3 regions of the Marinomonas sp. HM11-D genome follow, and region 2 is predicted to be linked to each of the others. Evidence: predicted binding sites of a transcription regulator. Region 2 holds the regulator's gene; each other region holds the start of a gene.
What was found. Region 2 encodes FNR, which switches genes on or off when oxygen is low (the NO sensors DNR and NnrR bind a similar motif). Its sites were predicted from a motif close to TTGATNTANATCAA; they were not measured.
Positions count from the first base shown of each region.

Region 1: ACOSVP_RS13715 (cytochrome-c peroxidase) is a predicted target of FNR. The motif match lies at 4,335-4,348, and genes of this name have one in related genera.
Region 3: ACOSVP_RS16095 (histone deacetylase family protein) is a predicted target of FNR. The motif match lies at 1,784-1,797, and genes of this name have one in related genera.

Region 1 is NZ_JBMMKT010000010.1:90,377-96,942, forward strand. It holds gene ACOSVP_RS13695 (pre-peptidase C-terminal domain-containing protein) at 1-947, shown strand, start outside; gene ACOSVP_RS13700 (pre-peptidase C-terminal domain-containing protein) at 1,185-2,138, shown strand; gene ACOSVP_RS13705 (hypothetical protein) at 2,403-3,314, shown strand; gene rarD (EamA family transporter RarD) at 3,371-4,270, opposite strand; gene ACOSVP_RS13715 (cytochrome-c peroxidase) at 4,477-5,475, shown strand; gene ACOSVP_RS13720 (ATP-binding protein) at 5,499-6,566, opposite strand, start outside.
Region 2 is NZ_JBMMKT010000002.1:278,811-285,376, forward strand. It holds gene ttcA (tRNA 2-thiocytidine(32) synthetase TtcA) at 1-17, shown strand, start outside; gene ACOSVP_RS03705 (YfaZ family outer membrane protein) at 34-600, shown strand; gene ACOSVP_RS03710 (adenine phosphoribosyltransferase) at 674-1,216, opposite strand; gene fnr (fumarate/nitrate reduction transcriptional regulator Fnr) at 1,241-2,002, opposite strand; gene hemN (oxygen-independent coproporphyrinogen III oxidase) at 2,033-3,403, opposite strand; gene ACOSVP_RS03725 (sulfite exporter TauE/SafE family protein) at 3,485-4,153, opposite strand; gene ccoS (cbb3-type cytochrome oxidase assembly protein CcoS) at 4,150-4,308, opposite strand; gene ACOSVP_RS03735 (heavy metal translocating P-type ATPase) at 4,317-6,566, opposite strand, start outside.
Region 3 is NZ_JBMMKT010000015.1:2,426-8,991, forward strand. It holds gene ACOSVP_RS16090 (bifunctional acetate--CoA ligase family protein/GNAT family N-acetyltransferase) at 1-1,656, opposite strand, end outside; gene ACOSVP_RS16095 (histone deacetylase family protein) at 1,896-2,819, shown strand; gene ACOSVP_RS16100 (TRAP transporter permease) at 2,884-5,022, opposite strand; gene ACOSVP_RS16105 (TAXI family TRAP transporter solute-binding subunit) at 5,136-6,164, opposite strand; gene ACOSVP_RS16110 (sulfate/molybdate ABC transporter ATP-binding protein) at 6,361-6,566, opposite strand, start outside.

The sequences.
Region 1 (6,566 bases), on a different contig from region 2:
ATGAAGAAACCGCACCTGAAGAGCCTGCTGAAGCGGTAGACGATACGGTGACAGAAGACAACGCTACGAATCAGGACGGTTCAGAAGTGGTTGCCGAAGACGAAACCGACGCTGAAAACAACGTGGATGTTGTGGATGAGACTGTCGTAGAGGAAGGCACAGAAGTCTCTGAGGACGAGACTGTTGCAGAACAAGGATCTGATGCAGTGACAGAGGAAGATGCGGTCGTTGATGACTATGCTGCGGACACCACTACTGCAGGCGCCATTGCGGCGAATTCTGACGTCGCCGGTAGCTTCGAGCAGGCCAATGACTCTGATTGGTTCGCGATGGACTTTGAAGCGGGTACGGAATACACCATGACGCTTTCTTCTGACAATGTGGAAACACCTGCAATGGTATTGCGCGATGCAGAAGGTCAAACCATTGAGAATAACTTCAACATCACTGGCGACGACCTAACCATCAGCTTCACGGCAGAAGAAGCAGGTTCTTACTTCCTAGATGTTAGCGATCTTTCAGGTGCCGCATCAGGCGATTACACAATCTCTGTAGCAAGCGACGCACAAGATCTGATTGAGTTACCAGAGCTTAATGAAGACGATATCTCGGCAGACGTTCTAACAACTAGCTTGTTGGATGTGGGCGGCACAGTGGCTAGCTCTATCGACTTCGCTGGCGACGCAGACTGGTTCACGACGTCACTTGAGGCAGGCACAACTTACAACTTCTCAATGGAAAGTGACTCAGAAACCGCGCAATTGGCCGTCATGGATAGCGATGGTGAACTGGCCTTTGGCCTTTCTGAAGGCGATGACGGCATACTGTCATTTACGGCAGAAGAGTCAGGCACTTACTTTATCGCAGCATCTGATGCAAACCCAGATGCGACTGGTGATTACCTAATCGGTGTACAACAGCAAACCGCAGACGATGTGATCGCTTAACTCCCCTAGCCATCACTTTGTTAACAAAGCCAGCACCTCGGTGTTGGCTTTTTTCTGCGACCATTTTGTGGCGCCCACTGAATGCGCAAAAATAACGCACCACATTTTCCTCATGCTGACACTCTACAACCCCCTATTTGATTGAAGTCATCACTCATGACCTATGGCTGTAATATACATATTGTTAACTTATGTAAAAATGTTAACTTATGTAAAAACACACAAATGGAGACTCCAGTGAAACAGTCGAAGAACCTTGATGATTCAAAAATTAGCCTTGGCCAACTACGCTCAACCCTGAAAAGTGACTTGAGCACGCCTGATTTACTGAAACAAATCGTCGCGGAAAACGATTTTTACAGCGATATGGATCTAGAGGAAATCGCAAGCCAACCACCGGGACAGTTGGTGAAATATTTCGCTCATAATGGCATCGATCGCTCTGTTTTGATTCAAGATGAGGTAACAGAAGAAACAGAAGCTGGAAGTGATGCGGTACTGTTGGCGGTCAATACTTCTCTGGCAACCAACCTTGCCGAAGGCGCTGAAGTGGATCAATACCAAATCGAGTTGGTAGCAGGTCAAGAGTACTCTTTTACGGTGACGAGCGAGACATTGTTGTCCCCTTCCTTAACACTGCTTGATGCACAAGGCGCGACACTTGCTAGCGATACTCAAGAAGAAGGTGAAACAGAAGCGACCTTTACCTTCACTGCAACCGAGTCAGGCACCTTCTTTTTAACCTTGTCAGAACTTGATGCTGAAGCCATCGGTACGTACAACATTAGTATGTCTGCTGCAGAAAGTGACCTCATCGTTGTCGAAGAGATCGCTGCAGACAGTTCTACCACAAGTGAGGTTCTGGTAGGCAGTACCGTGACTAGCGCCATCGAAACAGCCGGTGACGTAGACTGGTTTGCCGTTGATCTAGTCGCAGGCACAACTTACGATATTTCGCTAATGATTGAAGAACCAGCGCTGGGTAACCTAACTCTTGTCTCTGAAGTGGACGGCGTAGTCGTTGAACTAGCGAGTGATGACGATCTGGATGGCAGCTTGTCCTTTGCAGCGTTGACGGATGGCACTTACTACATTATTGCCTCCGCAACGGATGCTGAAGCAACCGGTACTTACGCCGTTACCGTCGGCGTTCAAGAGTTGCCTGCTGAAGATCCAGCTATGATGGTTTAATTGCGACCTAGAAAAGAACTCCTTTAACAAAGCCAAATTTAGCCAACACCTCGGTGTTGGCTTTTTTTATCCATTAAAAGAATAACTCGCGCCCCTTTCATTCAAAAAATAAACATGCACATTTTATGCATAATTATTTGCTAAATCCTCACACCCTACTGACACCATATTTTGAATAGATCACCTATATTTATAACTACTTTGGCTAATATATCTGTATCTAGTGCGGCCTAAATAAGTATTAAAAAGAAAACGGAGGCTTCCATGAAAGCGGCAAAACATCTTAGCGATCTGAACATCAGCCTAGGGCAAGCTCGAGCGTTTATTCAAAGCAACTTAAGCACCCCTGATTTTTTGTTACAAGTATTGAATCAGTACGAATTCAGCAATGAAATGTTAGCAGAGATCATGGGGACAGCTCGCGGTCATATCGTGCGTTACTTCGCTCACAATGGCATCGATAGCACGATCCTAGATAAATTCCATACTGATGACGATGATTCAGAAGACAGCGGCGTCATTGAGCTGACGGTGAATTCCAACCTAGACGCGGACATCGGTGAGGTGAAGGAGTCGGACCTTTATTCTGTTGAATTGGTTGCCGGACGAGATTACACCTTTACCGTAACCAGTGATGAACTAGAGCTGCCTTACTTGGTGCTTCAAGATGATAAAGGCCAACGACTTGCCAGCGGCATCAAAGTAGGTGATGACGAAGCGGCAACGTTCGACTTTAGTGCTACGCAAAGCGGTACCTTCTATCTAGCCTTTTCAGATGTGATCGATGCCTCCACCGGTAATTACAACATTAGTTTCGTGGTGATCGATGATTTCAGTGCCGACATCGAGACTACTGGTGTCATTACAGTTGATGGCGACCCTGCGGTGGGTGACCTTGAGGTGGGCGGCGATAAAGATTGGTTTGCTGTGACGCTTTTGACGGATGAAACCTACAATATTGTTGTCGAAAGCACAGATTTGTCGGTGCCTCTTATTGCTGTATACGATGCAACGGGCACATTGGTCTCCGAACTGGCTTTAGAAGATGAAGACGGCATTTTAGAGTTTACCGCCGACGCAGATGGTACCTATTTTGTTGAGGTTTCGGATTTTGATCCGGCAGCAAACGGCAACTATCTCGTTGGCGTACAGCTCCAAGAAGAAGCGATCGTTTAATTCCCCTGCGATAACTTCCTTACCCAAGCCAACACTCGGTGTTGGCTTTTTTTTACCTATACCATCGCGTGACCTTGCTTACGCAATTGCTTGATCGAGCTAATCACCAAGATCCCCAACGCCGCCCAAATCAGGCCAAAGGTAACCAGCTTAGCTGGCGTAAAAGGCTCGTCATATAAAAACACCGCCAGCATAAACATGGCACTCGGGCCTATGTACTGGAAAAAGCCTAAGGTCACTAAACTGACGCGATTCGCGGCGGCGGCAAAGCACATTAACGGCACCATGGTCACAGGCCCTGCAGCCATCAATAGCAAGCTTGCACCCCATTCACCACTTTGCAAAAAGCCTATATCGGCGCCAAACCAATGCAGTTGCACTAAGGCGTATGGCAACAATATGGCGGTTTCTAGGGTCATACCGGTAAAGCTATCTAGGGCAATTTTTTTACGTATCAAGCCGTATAGACCAAAGCTTAACGCCAATGTCAGAGCGATCCACGGCAAACGCCCGAACTGAATCACTTCAAACACTACCGCTAAACAACACAACCATGCGGCCCATTGTTTAGGCCGATCCAAGCGATCTTTAAAAAAGATCATGCCCAGCACTATGCTTACCAATGGGTTGATGTAATAGCCAAGACTGGCGCTCAATAACTGCTGGCTGTTAACCGCATAGATATAAGTCCCCCAGTTCATCGCGATCAAGATAGCTGAGATTGTAATGGCGCCCAGCACTTTCTTATTCACAGTGCGTTGTAAATCCTGCCATTTACGCAATAAGGTCATTAAGACAATGACCACAACAAAGGACCATACAATACGATGCGATAAAATATCCAACGCAGGAATATGATCAATGGTTTTGAAATACAACGGAGCAACCGCCCACAGTAAATAGGCTGAGACTCCATACAGAATACCCGACCTTGTGGCCGCATCCATGTTTGACATAATTCGTCTTTAGCCTCACTAAAACAACTAGTTAAACACCGTCAAACATAGCCAACTGGCATATCTGATATGTGTCATGCTCGGTCGCCTTACAGTAACACAAGTAAACAAAACGCCTATGATCAAACCGATCACATCGGCAAAGGATGCTTTTAAACAGCTAATGCGGATGCTTTTACGTTAACCCCAATCATGCGAGGTGGATCATGCAATGTTTGGCCAATTCTAAAAGATTCCTGCTCTCTTCTGGTGTGCTCTTGGCAAGTGTCGGTGCTTTTGCTCAAGAGCCCATTCAACCGATTGAACCCGTTAAAGAAATTAACCTAGCCATGGCTGAGCTTGGCAAGAAGTTATTCTTTGACCCACGCTTATCGAAATCCGGTTTTATCTCCTGCAACTCCTGCCATAACTTAAGTATGGGCGGCACGGATAACCTAAAAACGTCGATTGGCGATCAGTGGCAGCAAGGTCCCATTAACTCTCCCACTGTGCTGAACTCTAGTTTGAGCTTTGTGCAATTTTGGGATGGCCGAGCAGCGGATCTTAAAGAGCAAGCCGGTGGGCCGATTGCCAACCCAGGAGAAATGGCTTCGAGCCATGGTTTAGCGGTAAGCGTCGTGGATTCGATCCCAGGTTATCAACGTGAGTTTCAGCAAGTCTTTGGCCAGCAGAGCATTTCGATTGATCTGATGACCGATGCGATTGCCGAATTTGAAAAAACACTGGTCACCCCTAATGCACCCTTTGATCAATGGTTGATGGGCGATGAGAATGCCATCAGCCCAACGGCCAAACAGGGCTACACCCTATTCAAAGAAAGCGGCTGTACGGCATGCCATAACGGCCCTGCGGCGGGCGGCAACTCGTTCCAAAAAATGGGCGTCATCGAAGCCTATCAAACCACTAATAGCGCGGAAGGCCGCGTCGCGGTAACCGGCAAAGACATGGATCGCTTTATGTTTAAAGTACCGACGTTACGTAATGTGGAGCGCACCTACCCATACTTTCACGATGGTGAAGCGGCGACGCTAACGGAGGCTGTGGATATTATGGGGCGCTTGCAGCTAGGACGTCAGTTTGCAGAGGACGAGAATGCCGCGATTGTGGCTTTTTTGAAAACCCTAACTGGCGATCAACCGACATTTACTATGCCGATTCTGCCACCGTCAGTGGACAGTACGCCTCAGCCAGAACCTTTTAATTAAGTGAAACATCAGCCAGTCCCCCATCAGATGACTGGCTGATCGACCACCGCTTGCAATGCTGCCAGCGTTGCTTCAATACAGCTCGTTAATTGTTGAATTTCAAGGGAATAGTCCTGCTGCAAGCCTTGTTGAGCCAGTTGCTCTAGCGCACGTAATTTAGCGGACAGTTGCAGCGCCCCAATCGCATCCGCATCTCCAGCGAGGCGATGGGCGATTTCGGAGACTTCGTAATCATCTTGCTCCGCGCGCATCTGCCGTAACTCCTCTAGCCCTTGCCGCATCGCTTTTTCCAAGCTTTGCACTAGCTTTAGCAAACGCTGCGCACCTAACGCGGACAAGTGAGAGCGGATTAGAGTCATATCAAGCAGTTCTGCGTTGGGCAGACTTTCCTCAGTCAGCTCTGGCGCTTCCGTTTGCGTGCGCATGGCCTGATGCAACAGGTCACGCTTAAAGGGCTTAGGTAACACCGCCAAAATGCCCGCTTCATGGCACTTTTGTACATTGGAGGGTTGCACATTGGCAGTCAGCGCAATCAAAGGCGTCGTTTGATTGGGTCCTTGTTGCTGACGAATATGCGTGGCGATTTCCAAACCGCTCATATTGGGCAAATGAATGTCCAACAGTATCAGATCAAAGCGCTGTTGCTGCACCGCCGTTAACGCTTGCTCGCCATTTTCAGCCAAGCTGACCTGATGGCCCTCTTGCGTTAACAGCTCAAGAGTCACCGCCTGATTAATGGGCGTATCCTCGACCAGCAAGATACGCATTGCTGGCAATGGCGTTTGCGCAACACTCATATCCGCCGTTGAGGAAAGTTGCTGCAGCGGAGTCAGGGGCACATAAACCCAAAAGACACTGCCGAGGCCCACTTCACTGCTAACGCCGATCTCCCCCTGCAAGGCGGTCACCAATTGCGCCGTGATCGCTAGGCCCAAACCGGTACCGCCAAAACGCCGAGTAATACTGTCATCCGCTTGGCTAAAACGCTCAAACAGCTGGGTTTGATAATGTTCGGGAATACCGATGCCGGTGTCTTCTACTTCAAAAATAACACCGTCACTAAGCTCGGGATCCTGGCTGGGTGCGACCGT
Region 2 (6,566 bases):
ATATTATCGAGCTTTAACTTTAAAGGAAGCAGTATGTCGATGAAGAAAATTCTACCAGTTGTTCTTGGGACGGCCGTATCATTCTCTGCGAGTGCAGCGAACACATTCGAAGGCAGTCTAAATAATGAAGCTGTGAAAGTTGATGTGAGTCTTGATCAAGGTAAATACTTTTTGGATCTTGGCGGCATGTACCATTCTGATGATGGCAAATATGGCTACATCGGTGCGCACATCGAGGACATCAATACTGCGAAAGATTATCCTGTTCAAATCGGTCTAGGTGCGCGTCTATTGGCGATTGACACGGAATACGATGTGGACAACGCAGGTATGGCAATGGCGTTAGGTGGTTTCTACCGTTACACCTTCCCGAAAGCAAACCGATTCAGCGTGCAAGGTTCTTTGTACTACGCACCTAAAGTCTTGTCGTTCCAAAATATCGACAGCGTTTACCAAGCGGAAATCCGTGGTGAATACCGTACATTGCGTAATGCTCGCGTATTCTTGCGCTACGGCCTGACTCATGTGGATCTAGAGAGCTACTCTGACGATCCAGACATGGACAAGAGCTTTGGTCTTGGTATTTCAACTACGTTCTAAGACGTGGTTGAAACCGATAAGCAATAAAAAAGGTGGCCTAAGCCACCTTTTTTATTGTGCGTGAGAAGGGAAGTTACTCGCCTTCAAATGCACATAATGCGAATACAGGAATATCCATTTCCTGGATCTTAGCACTACCACCCAGATCTGGAAGATCGATGATTGCCGCCACTTCTTTAATAGAGGCGCCTTGTTGCTGCAACAGCGTCATGGCTGCAACTAAGGTGCCACCTGTGGCAATCAGATCATCAAATAAAAGCACTTGTGCACCTTGGTGCACAGCGCCTTCTTGGATTTCTAATTCAGCACTACCGTACTCCAAGTCGTAAGCTTGAGAGATGGTTTTGCCTGGCAATTTACCCTTTTTACGAACCAATACCAAAGGCTTGTGTAATTCGTAAGCCAATACCGACGCAATCAAGAAACCACGAGCATCGATACAGGCAATGTGCGTGATGTCACTGTCGATGTAACGGTGTACATACGCATCGACCACCATGCGCAGACCTTTAGGGTCGCTAAAGATTGGTGTGATGTCACGGAAGCTGATACCTGGCTTTGGCCAATCTTCAACGGTACGAATTAAAGACTTAAAGTAAAAGTCGTCAAATAGCATAGGTAAACCTTAATAACTGCTTAATTAAACATGCTCAATGGTAGCACATTCGCCAGCGGCACCGACTAGTTTCTCCATTTCTGGAAGATTAATAATAGAGATCTCTTTGCCATCTACATCAATCAAGCCATTTTTCTGGAAACGTGTCATCACGCGGCTTACGGTTTCAACCGCAAGACCTAGGTAGTTGCCGATTTCACCACGAGACATGGATAGACGGAACGCAGTTGCTGAGTAGCCACGCTTTTTGAAACGGTGCGATAGATTCAGTAGGAAAGATGCGACCTTCTCGTCGGCGTTTTTCTTACCTAGCAATACCATCATTTGTTGGTCGTCACAGATTTTACGGCTCATCAAACGGAATAGCTGGTGTTTAAGCGATGGAATTTGCGAAGACAGTTGTTCTAGGTGTGCAAATGGGATTTCACAAACCGTAGTCGTTTCTAGTGCTTTAGCAGAAACAGGGTAATGGTTCTCATCAATACCACTTAGACCTACTAACTCACTTGGGCAGTAGAAACCTGTGATTTGTTCTTCGCCAGAGTTAGTGATGTTGTAAGTTTTAAGAGTCCCCGTACGCACCGCAAATACAGAATCGAACTCTTCACCTTGATGGAATAAGATTTCGCCTTTCTTTAGAGGGCGTTTACGTTCGATGATTTGGTCTAAGCGGTTAACGTCTTCATCCGCCAATGCAATAGGCAAACAAAGTGCGCTTAGGCTGCAGTTTTGACATTGCGAAGTCAATTTACTGTTAAAGCGGTTGTTTGAATTAGAAATTGCCATGGAAACTCTCCCTGAGCTCGATCGGGTAATTTATATAACTTTTGAAAAAGTAGAATTAGAAGTTAGGTATTTATCAAACGCCATGCAGACACAGCGTACGAGTAATCGTCCTACTTCTGTAATTTTTATTTGAACATCACTGTCTTGATAATATACCGTTATAACACCATCTTCCTGTAAATTGTGCAAAGAATTCAATTCATCCTGAAAATAGTCTTTAAAATCAATGCCAAATTTAGCCTCGATATCGCGGCTATTGAGTTCGTTGTGACACAGCAACTGCATAATCACGGCGTGACGAATACGGTCATCCTGACTACTGATGTAGCCCTTCATAATTGCCAACTGGCCATTTTCAATGCTGTTTTGGTATAACGACAGGTCAGTGTGGTTCTGGAAATAAGCGTTGCTAACTTGGCTGATGGCTGACACGCCAAATGCCAACAAATCGGTTTCTGCATGGGTAGTATACCCTTGGAAATTGCGCTGCAGGTGACCTTCTTGTTGCGCTTTTGTTAAGGAATCATCAGGTTTGGCAAAATGGTCCATACCAATGTAGACATAGCCTGCATCAGTCAGTTTATCGATGCTTAACTTTAACAACGCCAATTTCTGATCTGGCGATGGTAAGTCTTCCTCTAGGATACGTCGTTGTGGTGCGAAACGCTGTGGCAAGTGCGCGTAGTTAAACACTGAAATACGGTCAGGCGATAGCGCAATGACTTTATCCAATGTGGCGCTGAAACCTTCCAAAGTTTGCTTTGGTAAGCCGTAAATCAAATCAAAGTTGACTGAACGGTAACCAAGGTCACGTACATCAGCCATTACTTCAGTCACTAACTCTAGTGATTGAGTACGGTGAATGGCTTTTTGTACGTCTTCATTAAAGTCTTGAATACCCAAGCTGACACGGTTAAAGCCAAGGCGCTTCAATAGCTCTAGTTTTGAACGGTTCACTTCGCGCGGGTCAATTTCAATGCTGTAATCTTGAGTGCCGTCATTGACCAAATTAAAGTGTTCTTTAATGTTGTCAAACAGGGTTTCAAGGTTTTCTTCGCTTAGGAAAGTCGGCGTGCCTCCGCCAAAATGCAGCTGTGTCACAGGACGTGCTTGGTCAATCATCAAGGCACGCAAACGCATTTCTTCACCGAGTAACTCCACATACTCAGCGCCCTTATCGTACTGCTTAGTAACAATTTTATTGCAGGCACAGTAGTAACAAAGATGCGCGCAGAACGGCACGTGGAAATATAAGCTTAATGGCGATCGTGAGGGCTCAAGCATCTTACCGATCAATTCCATCTTGCTGATCTCGGTAGTGAACTGCGGGGCAGTTGGGTAAGACGTGTATCGAGGGCCAGCAAGGTTGTATTTTTGGATAAGTTTGGAGTCCCAAAGCATAACGACGTTTCCTATTAAAATTGCTAATGGGAGTTTACTCGCATCCTTGATTTACTCGCTGATGTAGATCAATTGTTGGCACTATCCAAGGTGAGAAAGCAGATTTTTCAAATAGGGAATGCTGTACAAACCGTAGACGATGATAAGAACACCGAAGATCCATTTTAAGTAGAGTTGTTGCCAAAGGGTCTTTAGCTGTTGCGCGAAGAGTCCAGCTAACAACATGGCGGGTAAGGTGCCTAGTGCGAACCCTAGCATGGCCGTCATGGAGAGTGAGATAGAGCCTAGTGACGTCGCCCATAATACGGTCGAGTAAACCAATCCACATGGTAGCCAACCCCAAACAAACCCCGCGGCGAGGGCTTGTGCTGGATTTTGAATCGGTAGAAAAGCCTTAGCCGCAGGCTGTATTACACGCCACATATGGCGGCCAAGTGACTCGACTTTAAGTATCAGACGCGAGAGACCGCATAAATACAGCCCCATAAACACCAGCAGAATGCCGGCAAAGGTACGCAATGGCACCATCAAATCACTGTAGTACTCAGACAAACCAAAATGCAGCGTCGTCGCGAGAACTAGAGTAAATAAGCTGTAGGAGCAAATGCGACCAAGGTTGTAAGCGACGATTTTCAGGGCGTTAGAGTGTTGCCCAACAGACAGCATCGATGCCAAGCCACCGCACATGCCTAAACAGTGTCCAGCACCTGCTAAACCAATCAACAAGCCACTAAAGAAAATAGAAATCACGACTTTTTATCCGTGTCGTCGTCTTCAAATAGAATGCGCTCGCCTTCGCGATTTAGGTCATCAAATTGATCGCCTTTGACGGCCCAGATAAAAATGATGACGGCGATCACCACAAAAATGGCGGCAATCGGGATGAGTAAAAATAGGCTTTCCATGTTTGTTCCTACAGTTTGTTAAGTCTGGTGGCATTGACCACTACAATCAGTGAGCTTAAGGCCATACCGATTGCCGCAACCCATGGGGGAATCATGCCGGCGATGGCGAGTGGCAAGAGGGTAGTGTTGTAGCCAGCCGCCCAGATCAGATTTTGTTTGATGATTTTACGGCAACGTTGTGCGGCTTTGAGCGCCGTTGGGATTGTCCCTAGGTGCTCACTTAATAAAATCGCATCGGCATGCAGCTTTGCCAAATCCGAGCTAGAGCCCATTGCTAATGAGGTCGTAGCACCGGCTAGAGCGGGGACATCATTTAAGCCATCGCCCACCATCAGAATGTCTTTGCTTGATTGCGCTTTGAGCCAATGCCATTTTTGGTCGGGCAAACAGCTGGTTTCAAAGTCATCGAACCACTCTGGTTCGAGAATACTCTGGGCTGATACCTTTGTGTCACCTGTTAGTAAGCTGACACGAATGCCTCGTTGACGCAGTGACTCAATCACAGTGCGCGCTTCAGGACGTAATACGTCACACAGCGTGATTTTGGCAAGCACTTGTTTGTCACCTGCTAAGTACAGGTCGAGCTGTGCTTGACCTGTATTGGTACTGGTTACCATAGGAAGTCCGATAGACTCCAATAAGGCCTGGTTACCAAAGTAATAGCGTTTGCCTTGATATTCGCCGCTGACGCCTTGACTAGCAAGGTTTTGAATCTGTTCAACGTGAGCCGGAGCAAATTGCTGGAAGGTTTTGGCAATCGGATGTTTTGAATGTTGCTCTAAACCACTGATCACAGACAGTACTTGATCTTTAGAATGGCTAGAGTCGAATAACTCTACCTGTGTAATAGAGAAGCTGCCGTAAGTGAGCGTTCCGGTTTTATCAAATACAATATGTTGAGTCTTTGCTAAAGCTTCGATCACATGGCCTCGGGTAATCAGAAAACCAGCACTTTTCAAAGAATTAGTCACCGTGGTCAACGCCACCGGAGTTGCCAGTGAAAGCGCGCACGGACAAGTGACGACCAGTACGCTGACCATGATCCAGTAGGCTTCGGCTTCCCCCATCCAACTCCAAAAACCGTAGGTTAAAGAAGCGGTAATCAAAACCGCAATAACAAAATAATGAGCGACTCTGTCAGCTATGATGGCAACTCTTGGTTTTTCACTAAGAGCACGTTCGGTAATGCGCGAAATGGCGGCCGCTTTGGTGTTTTGTCCGACTTCGGTAACCTGCAGCCGTGCTTGCTGGTCCACATTCACGGTTTGAGCGTGAATATTGCTACCAGCCTGCTTGGTCACAGGGCTATATTCCCCCGTCAGGCTAGACTCATCAACGCTGGTGAAATCACTTAATAAAATGCCATCCACAGGGAAGGTTTGTCCTGGCTCGATAATGGCAATATCACCGCTTTGTAGCTGTTGCAATGGGATGGTGAGCTCGCTGTCATCGCGCAGTATCTTTACCGCTGTCAGCGATGCGTGGTGATTGCCTGATAAACGGTAGGAGCGTGCCACGGTTTCTAAGAATCTTCCCATTAATAGGAAGAAGATAAACATGGTGACTGAGTCAAAATACACATGACCTGTTTCTGAATACAGCGCCATCACGCTGGAGGCATAGGCCAGCAAAATTCCCAATGACACAGGCAAATCCATGGTGAAATGGCGATTTTTTAAATCTCTTAGTGCGCCGCGATAGAACGGCAGTCCAGCGTACAGCACGACAGGAGTAGCAAAGATAAAACTGATCCAACGTAGCAGTTGGCGGTAGATATCATCCATACCTTGCATATCGCCAGCATACATGGCGATGGCGCTCATCATCACTTGCATCATGCCAACGCCGGCGATGCCTAAGCGAATGATGGCACGTTTCTTTTCTTTACGTTGCAGTGTGTCTTGCTCACCAGGCAAATAAGGTTGTGCGGTATAGCCAATGTACAGCAGTTCTTTAGCGATCTGCTGAATACTGATAATGCTTGGATCCCAAGTGATGGTGGCAATGGCACTGCTTAGGTTGACGTGAACCGATTGCACACCCGCTTGTTTGCTTAAATGCTTTTCAATCAGCCAAGCGCAGGCGGAGCAGGTGATGCCTGATAAGGATAGCTGAATGACGTGGCCGTCCTCACTTTGGTGGATATATTGATCGTAAAGACTTTTTTCTGCCAATAAGGCAAACACCGAGGTGTTGTCCTCGGTGAGGCGAGCGCCTTTTCCGTTATCACGGCGCTCGTAATACAGCGATAAGTCAGC
Region 3 (6,566 bases), on a different contig from region 2:
CACATTTGGAAAGGCTCGATGGATTAAGTCCTTAGAAAGGATGGTATTGAGGGGCGGTAGCGCGACGGCTTCGGTTTGGTGGTGCCATTGGTTAGCGCCTTCAAGAGATAAGCCTATCGCAGGGCCAAACACCGGATCGCGGAAGGCGCGCAGGTGAATCGGTGCTTGCAGCAAATAATTGGTTTGTCGGCGTGTGATTAAGCGGAAGTTAAACAGATCAAAGACTTCTTTAAGATCTTCTGCGGTAGGCGTTTTATTGCCTGCTTTAATCATCTCTTTTAACTTCGCGCGCGCAGCGGCCACATCGATATTGAAGCGGAACGCATGGCTATCTGGCATTTGTTTCGCCAACAATTGGTTACGGTGGAATTGCACTAAGAACTGGAAGCCCTCAATGGCGGCTTCGGGAGTTCTAAAGGTCGGAATGCCCGCTTCGTTAATCCGCGTACGTAACGCCACCATATGACCACCGCCGAGCATACATACCATCACCAGTTTCTTTTGCTTCTTATGCAGCTGTAACACTTGATCGTACAGAGACACCATATTGATCAAGGCGGTGGGACTGAGCATCAATAGCACCGCGCCGCACTCTTTGTCAGCCAGAGCGGTTTCAGCAAGGTCAACAAACAGGTTGGCATCACAGCTGGCCCATGCGGTGGTGACACTGCCAACGCTGCCGCGGCCCGCCATAATGCCTTCCAGCTTGGTTTTTAAGACATCGTTTGGTGTTAGTAAGTTAATGTTTACTTCGGCGGCACGCTGTGCCGCGAGTTCACCTGGACCTGCACCATTACCAATAATCATCAAAGAGCCATCTTTGACTCGACGGGCATTGGTCATCACTGAGGCGGCGGCAACCAAGTCATTTAAGCGATGGCCTCGTACCGCACCGGTGCGGCTTAGCGCAGCATCCAGCACCCGTGGATCTGCACCGACATTATGCTCGGTCACTACAGCAACCGGTTTTGAGCGGCTGGCGGCACGTAGACTACTGAGGAATCGCGTGGTGGAGCCAATCTTTTGTAAGTACATCAAGATCGACTGACTCTCAAAATCATTGGATAAATAATCGAGTACTTGCGACGGCATCACATCAATCGGGCTACCCATACTGACTACTTGGGAGAAACCAATACCTTGCCAAGTGGCCCAGTCCACCAAAGCGCTGGCCACGGTGCCGGATTGTGATAAAAGCGCTAAGCGGCCAGGAATTGGTTGTGTTAAACCGAGCCAGGCGGAGAAACCTTGTTTCGGGCGGCACATGCCAAAACTGTTTGGACCGATTAGGCGCACATTGTGCTGTCGTGCGGCCTTTAAAATGTCCTCAGCACTTTCCTCTGAGCCCATAAACACCAACAGTGCTGGGATTGATAATTGACCACATTGTTCAATGATTTGAGTAAGAGGACGAGGATCTTCCCCTGCCAGAATGGCAAGATCAGGGGTTTTAGTCAGTGTCTCTAGAGAAGCGATTTGTTCAAATGGCAACACGCCAACACTTTCATCTGGTTCCACACCATACAAAGAAATTTTGCCGCGGCGGCCACCATAGGAGAGCGCTCTGAGCACCGCATGCAAGATCGGATTGAAGCGATCTTGTCCTGTGAAAACCAATACGGAGCTTGGGGCTAATAATGGTTGAAGTGCGTGCATGCAGAAATCTCCCTGAGTGGCCTGTAGCGAACGTCCTGGCAAAAGCCCTCGCTCAACAACAGAGAATGCATTGATGTCATAGCAGTCTAGACCAATGTCGGATAGGCTGCCTAGTGCCAACTATGGCTTGATATAAGGCAGTTCAAGTATGATTGCCTTATAGTAGCCTTAGATGGTCACGTGATGAATAACAATAATAGCGGCCCTTGATGTGGGTGCAGATTTTTACGGATACCGATATGAGCACAGCTTACCTGACACACCCTTTGTGTGAAGAGCATAAGCTTGGGGAAGATCACCCTGAGTCGCCACAACGGCTAGAAGCCATTCAAAACCGCCTGATTGCGGGACAATTGATGGACTATATGCGTTGGCGAGAAGCGAACGAAGTCACCGTAGAACAGCTTAACGCCACTCACGATCCCAGCTATGTGGCCTCTATTTTTGCTAAGGCGCCAGAGCAAGGTCATGTGGAGCTGGATCAAGAAACGCTGATGATGCCAGGTACCCTAGATGCCGCTCTACGTGCTTCGGGCGCGGTAGTGCAAGCGGTCGATATGATTATGAGCGGTGAAGTGCAAAATGCTTTTTGTGCAGTACGCCCGCCCGGTCATCATGCGGAATACGACAAAGCCATGGGCTTTTGCTTATTCAATAATGTTGCCGTCGGTGCCCGCCATGCGTTGAATCAATACGGTATTGAGCGTATCGCCATCGTCGATTTTGATGTGCACCATGGCAATGGCACGGAAGACATTTTTAAAAATGATCCGAAAGTGCTGTACGCCTCTAGTTATCAACATCCGCTATTTCCTTACCCCGATCCAGGGGCGTCCCACGATAATATTATTCATATGCCATTGGAGAAGGGCTCAAAAGGCGAAGACTTTCGCGCGGCCTATGAAGCAGAGTTATTTCCTGCTTTAGAAGCATTCAAACCGCAGTTACTGATGATCTCAGCAGGCTTTGATGCGTTAGCAGAAGACCCAATGGGTCAATTGCGTTTACGTGAAGAGGACATTGTCTGGGTCACGGAGAAATTAATGGACGTGGCAGAGCGTCATTGCGAAGGACGTGTGATTTCAGTGTTAGAAGGCGGCTATAACACCGACGCGTTAGGGCGTGCGGTATTTAGTCACTTAAAGGCCATTATGAAGATCTAGCGTTTTATATTGATCGATTACAAAGAAAGAAGCCTAGCATCATTGATGCTAGGCTTCTTGCGTTTTAGGCCGCTTGTAATGACGCTTGGCGGGTTTTACGAGAGTAAATAAACAGCACGATAAAGAGTGCCAAGCCTGCGCTATCCAGCAAAATGCTATGGTGTGGCCAAAGCATCAATAGCGCGGCGACACCAGAAAGAATACGCAGCGCAATGTTCAATGGCCCTTCAAGATAGCCTTCCATAAAGCCAACAAAGGCATACAAACCAAATAGGGCGAAGACAAAGATGCGCAACACGTCTGGTGTCTCCCCGCCGATAAAGTTGGTGTAAGCCAATAGTAGCGGCACGATATACAAGCCCTTCGCCAGTTTCCACGCCATAAAGCCAGTCGACATCGGCGGCGTCTTAGCAATCGCTGCGGCCGCAAAGGCGGTCAGACACACCGGTGGCGTGACGTTAGAGTCCTGTGACAGCCAGAAAATGATCATATGCGCAGAGAGCAGCGCGGCACTCAACACTGTCGGATTCAACGCTTGTTCCAGTAGCTGCCCTTTGAAATCACTCGGCACTTGGGCTATCAAGGCGGTGGCATCCGCTTGGCTCATTGGCGCTGATAACAAAGCGTACTTCTCTGGGTCAATCAGCATAAAGATGACTTTGGCTTGTTCTGGCAAGTTGCCTGCCATGACTAAGTCAATCAAATGTGATTCCGCTATTAGGTTGTACAACGCGGGTGCAGACAGTGTTGCCAAGACAATGTACGCCGCCGTGACTGGCAGTCCCATTCCTAAGATCAAGGAGGCTAGGGCGACCAAGGTCAACATGATAAACAAGTTGCCGTTAGACCATTCTGAAACCATCAAAGAAAAGGTATTACCGATGCCAGTCATGGCGACCACGTTTACCACCAAGCCTACGGCCACCAACAAAATAGCCGTAGTGGCCATATTACGTGAACCCTGCGCTAAGGCATCAAGGATGTCTTTGAACTTCATTGGGTTTTTAGACAGCCAAGACGACACAATCACCGCTAGTATGGAAATGCCGGCCGCATAGGTGGGAGTAAAACCATAGATCAGCAAGGCCACCAATACGGCAAGTGGCAATAGGAAATGCCAGCCTTCTTTAAATACTTCGCCGAAACTACGGGTGTCTAACTCAATCGCATGGGCGTGAGAGCGCATCGCTTCGACACGTACATAGAAGCCAACTGACATAAAGTACAGCAGTGCAGGTAAGGTTGAGACGGCGATGATTTCCACATAAGGAATTTGCGTATAAGACGCCATGATAAAGGCTCCTGCGCCCATCACAGGTGGCATCAGCTGCCCGCCAGTGGACGCGGCCGCTTCTACCCCTGCGGCAAACCGTGCAGGGAAACCGGCTTTACGCATCATCGGAATGGTGATCACGCCCGTCGATACGGTGTTGGCCACAGAGGAGCCAGACACCGAGCCCATCAAGCCAGAACCTAATACGGCAACAAAACCTGGGCCACCCACAAAACGCCCAGCGGCGCAGCGTGATAATTCAATAATGAAATCCCCTGCGCCAGATTTTACTAGGAAGGCTCCAAACAGGATAAACATGAACACGTAGGTCCAAGAAATGCGGGCAATGGAGCCAAACATACCTTCAGAAGAGAAGTACGAGCGGAACATCACTGTTTCAAGGCTCAAGCCAGCAAAGCCAAAGATACCGTCGATATAGGGCCCCCACCAGAACACATAGGTGAGTGCGACAACAATTAACGACGGAATAAACCAGCCTGTGGTGCGTCGAGTCAGTTCCAGAGCAATGGCGATGGCGACAAAAGAGACGACCCAATCGCTGGTAATAAAGTTGACGCCACGATCATAGAGGGCATCTTCAAACAGAATCAGATAGACAGTCGTGGCAATGGCCACAAGGCCAATGGCAATATCCAGCGTTAATGCTAAACGGCGACCGCCTGCGCTAGAGGCTTTAAAGGCTGGCACCATCAAAGCACAAATCAGAGCAAAGCCGCTGAAGTGAATGGCGGAAACCCAAAGTTCAGATAGGGTTCCTAACGTATTGAAATAGATATGGGCGAGGGCAAACAACACGCCCACCCAGTAAATCAAGCGTCCGGTAGGCGAGGCTTCATCCCGTTGCTCAAGCTCTAGACTTTTCAGCTTATCCTGCATTTCTTGGTCTTGGCTAACCTGAGTCTCAGACATATTGTATGGCCTTAACGTCTTACGACACGCTGACGGCGTATCAATTGGTTGGAAAAAACGAGACACAATAGGGCCGCTAGATGACCCTATTGTGGGAACACATGATGCGAGTGTTATTCAGCAATCAAGTGCGCAGGAATGGTCAGACCTGCTTCCTTGTAGTAACGCGCTGCACCTGGGTGAAGCGGCACTGGCAAGCCATCAATCGCTTTTTCAAGGGACATGTCTTTAGTGGCTTTGTGAATACCATTTAGGAAGGGTAGGTTTTCGTAAATGGTCTTAGTCAGCTGGTACACGTCTTCTTCGGACAAGTCAGCGTTCACCGCTAAGAAGTTAGGCTGCGCCATGGTGTGAATCGCTTTGGCTTGGCCTGGGTAAGTATTCGCAGGGATTTCAAAGCGCGTCCAAAGTTGGAAATTACCGTTGGCTTGTTTGATTTGCTCATCGGTAAAGTCCAGCACGGTAATGTCATCACCTAGGGCGGCGTAAGCACGAGTAATGGCGCTGGTCGGTACGCCAGAGGGAATGTTCATGCCATCAATGGTGCCGTTTTGCATGGCATCGGCAGACGCGGCATAGCCCATATAAGCCATGTCGAGCTTATCCACTGGCACCTGCATGTTATTTAGAATGGTCAAACCAGAACCCTCGGTGCCGGAGTTCTTAGTACCGATAGAAAACTTCTCGCCCGCTAGATTATTCATATCCGAAATGGTGCCGGATTTAGCGTACTCAGCACGGACTACGAATTGCTCAACGTTTTGCCACAGCATAGAGATAGAGCGTAGGTTCTTTTGCGGGCCCTCTTTTTCCATACGGCCGGTGCCGTCCCACGCCCAAGCGCCGTACAAACCTTGCAGGATAGAAAGCTGAGCTTCGTTTTCACGCATCAATTTGATGTTTTCACCAGAACCTGCCGAGTTGATTGCCGAGATCGACATGCCCGTCGTTGGCTCAAGCTTCACTTTGGTAAGCGTCGCTAGGGCAACGCCGACAGGGTAAAACGTACCACCAGTGGATGCAGTCGCGAGCACGTAAGAGCGGTCATCAGCGGCTTGCGCCAGACTCACAGAACCTACGGCTGTACCCATCACCAGTGCGGCACCCATTGCTTTTACTAATGTACGTTTGGTCATCATCATTATGTGTTTCCTATCAGTATTGTTGTTATGTAATAAGAGGACTTTGACAGAGCATCCCCGCTCTCAGTTAACAGAGTATAGGCAAATAAAGTGCAAGTACATTAGCGAATGGTCGTGGGGATGGCCGAATGGCCGAGCGCTGGGAGAAGTGGCGCGCCTTGCCGAGGAGGTGTTGGCAAGGCGCGTAGGGTAGGGGTTACTTCAATAGGGCAGTGTTCTGGGCATTCTCCCAAGAGACCTGTTCGGGCACCTGCTGACTGTCTTCACGGAAGAAGTAAGCATTCTTAGGTTCAGCAAACACGATTTCACCGCGTTTAACCGGATTGCGATCGTATTCCGCATGGCTTAAGTCTGCTTCCCAAATTTGTTCGGCTTGCCATTGGTAGGGCTCAAGCTCCACAC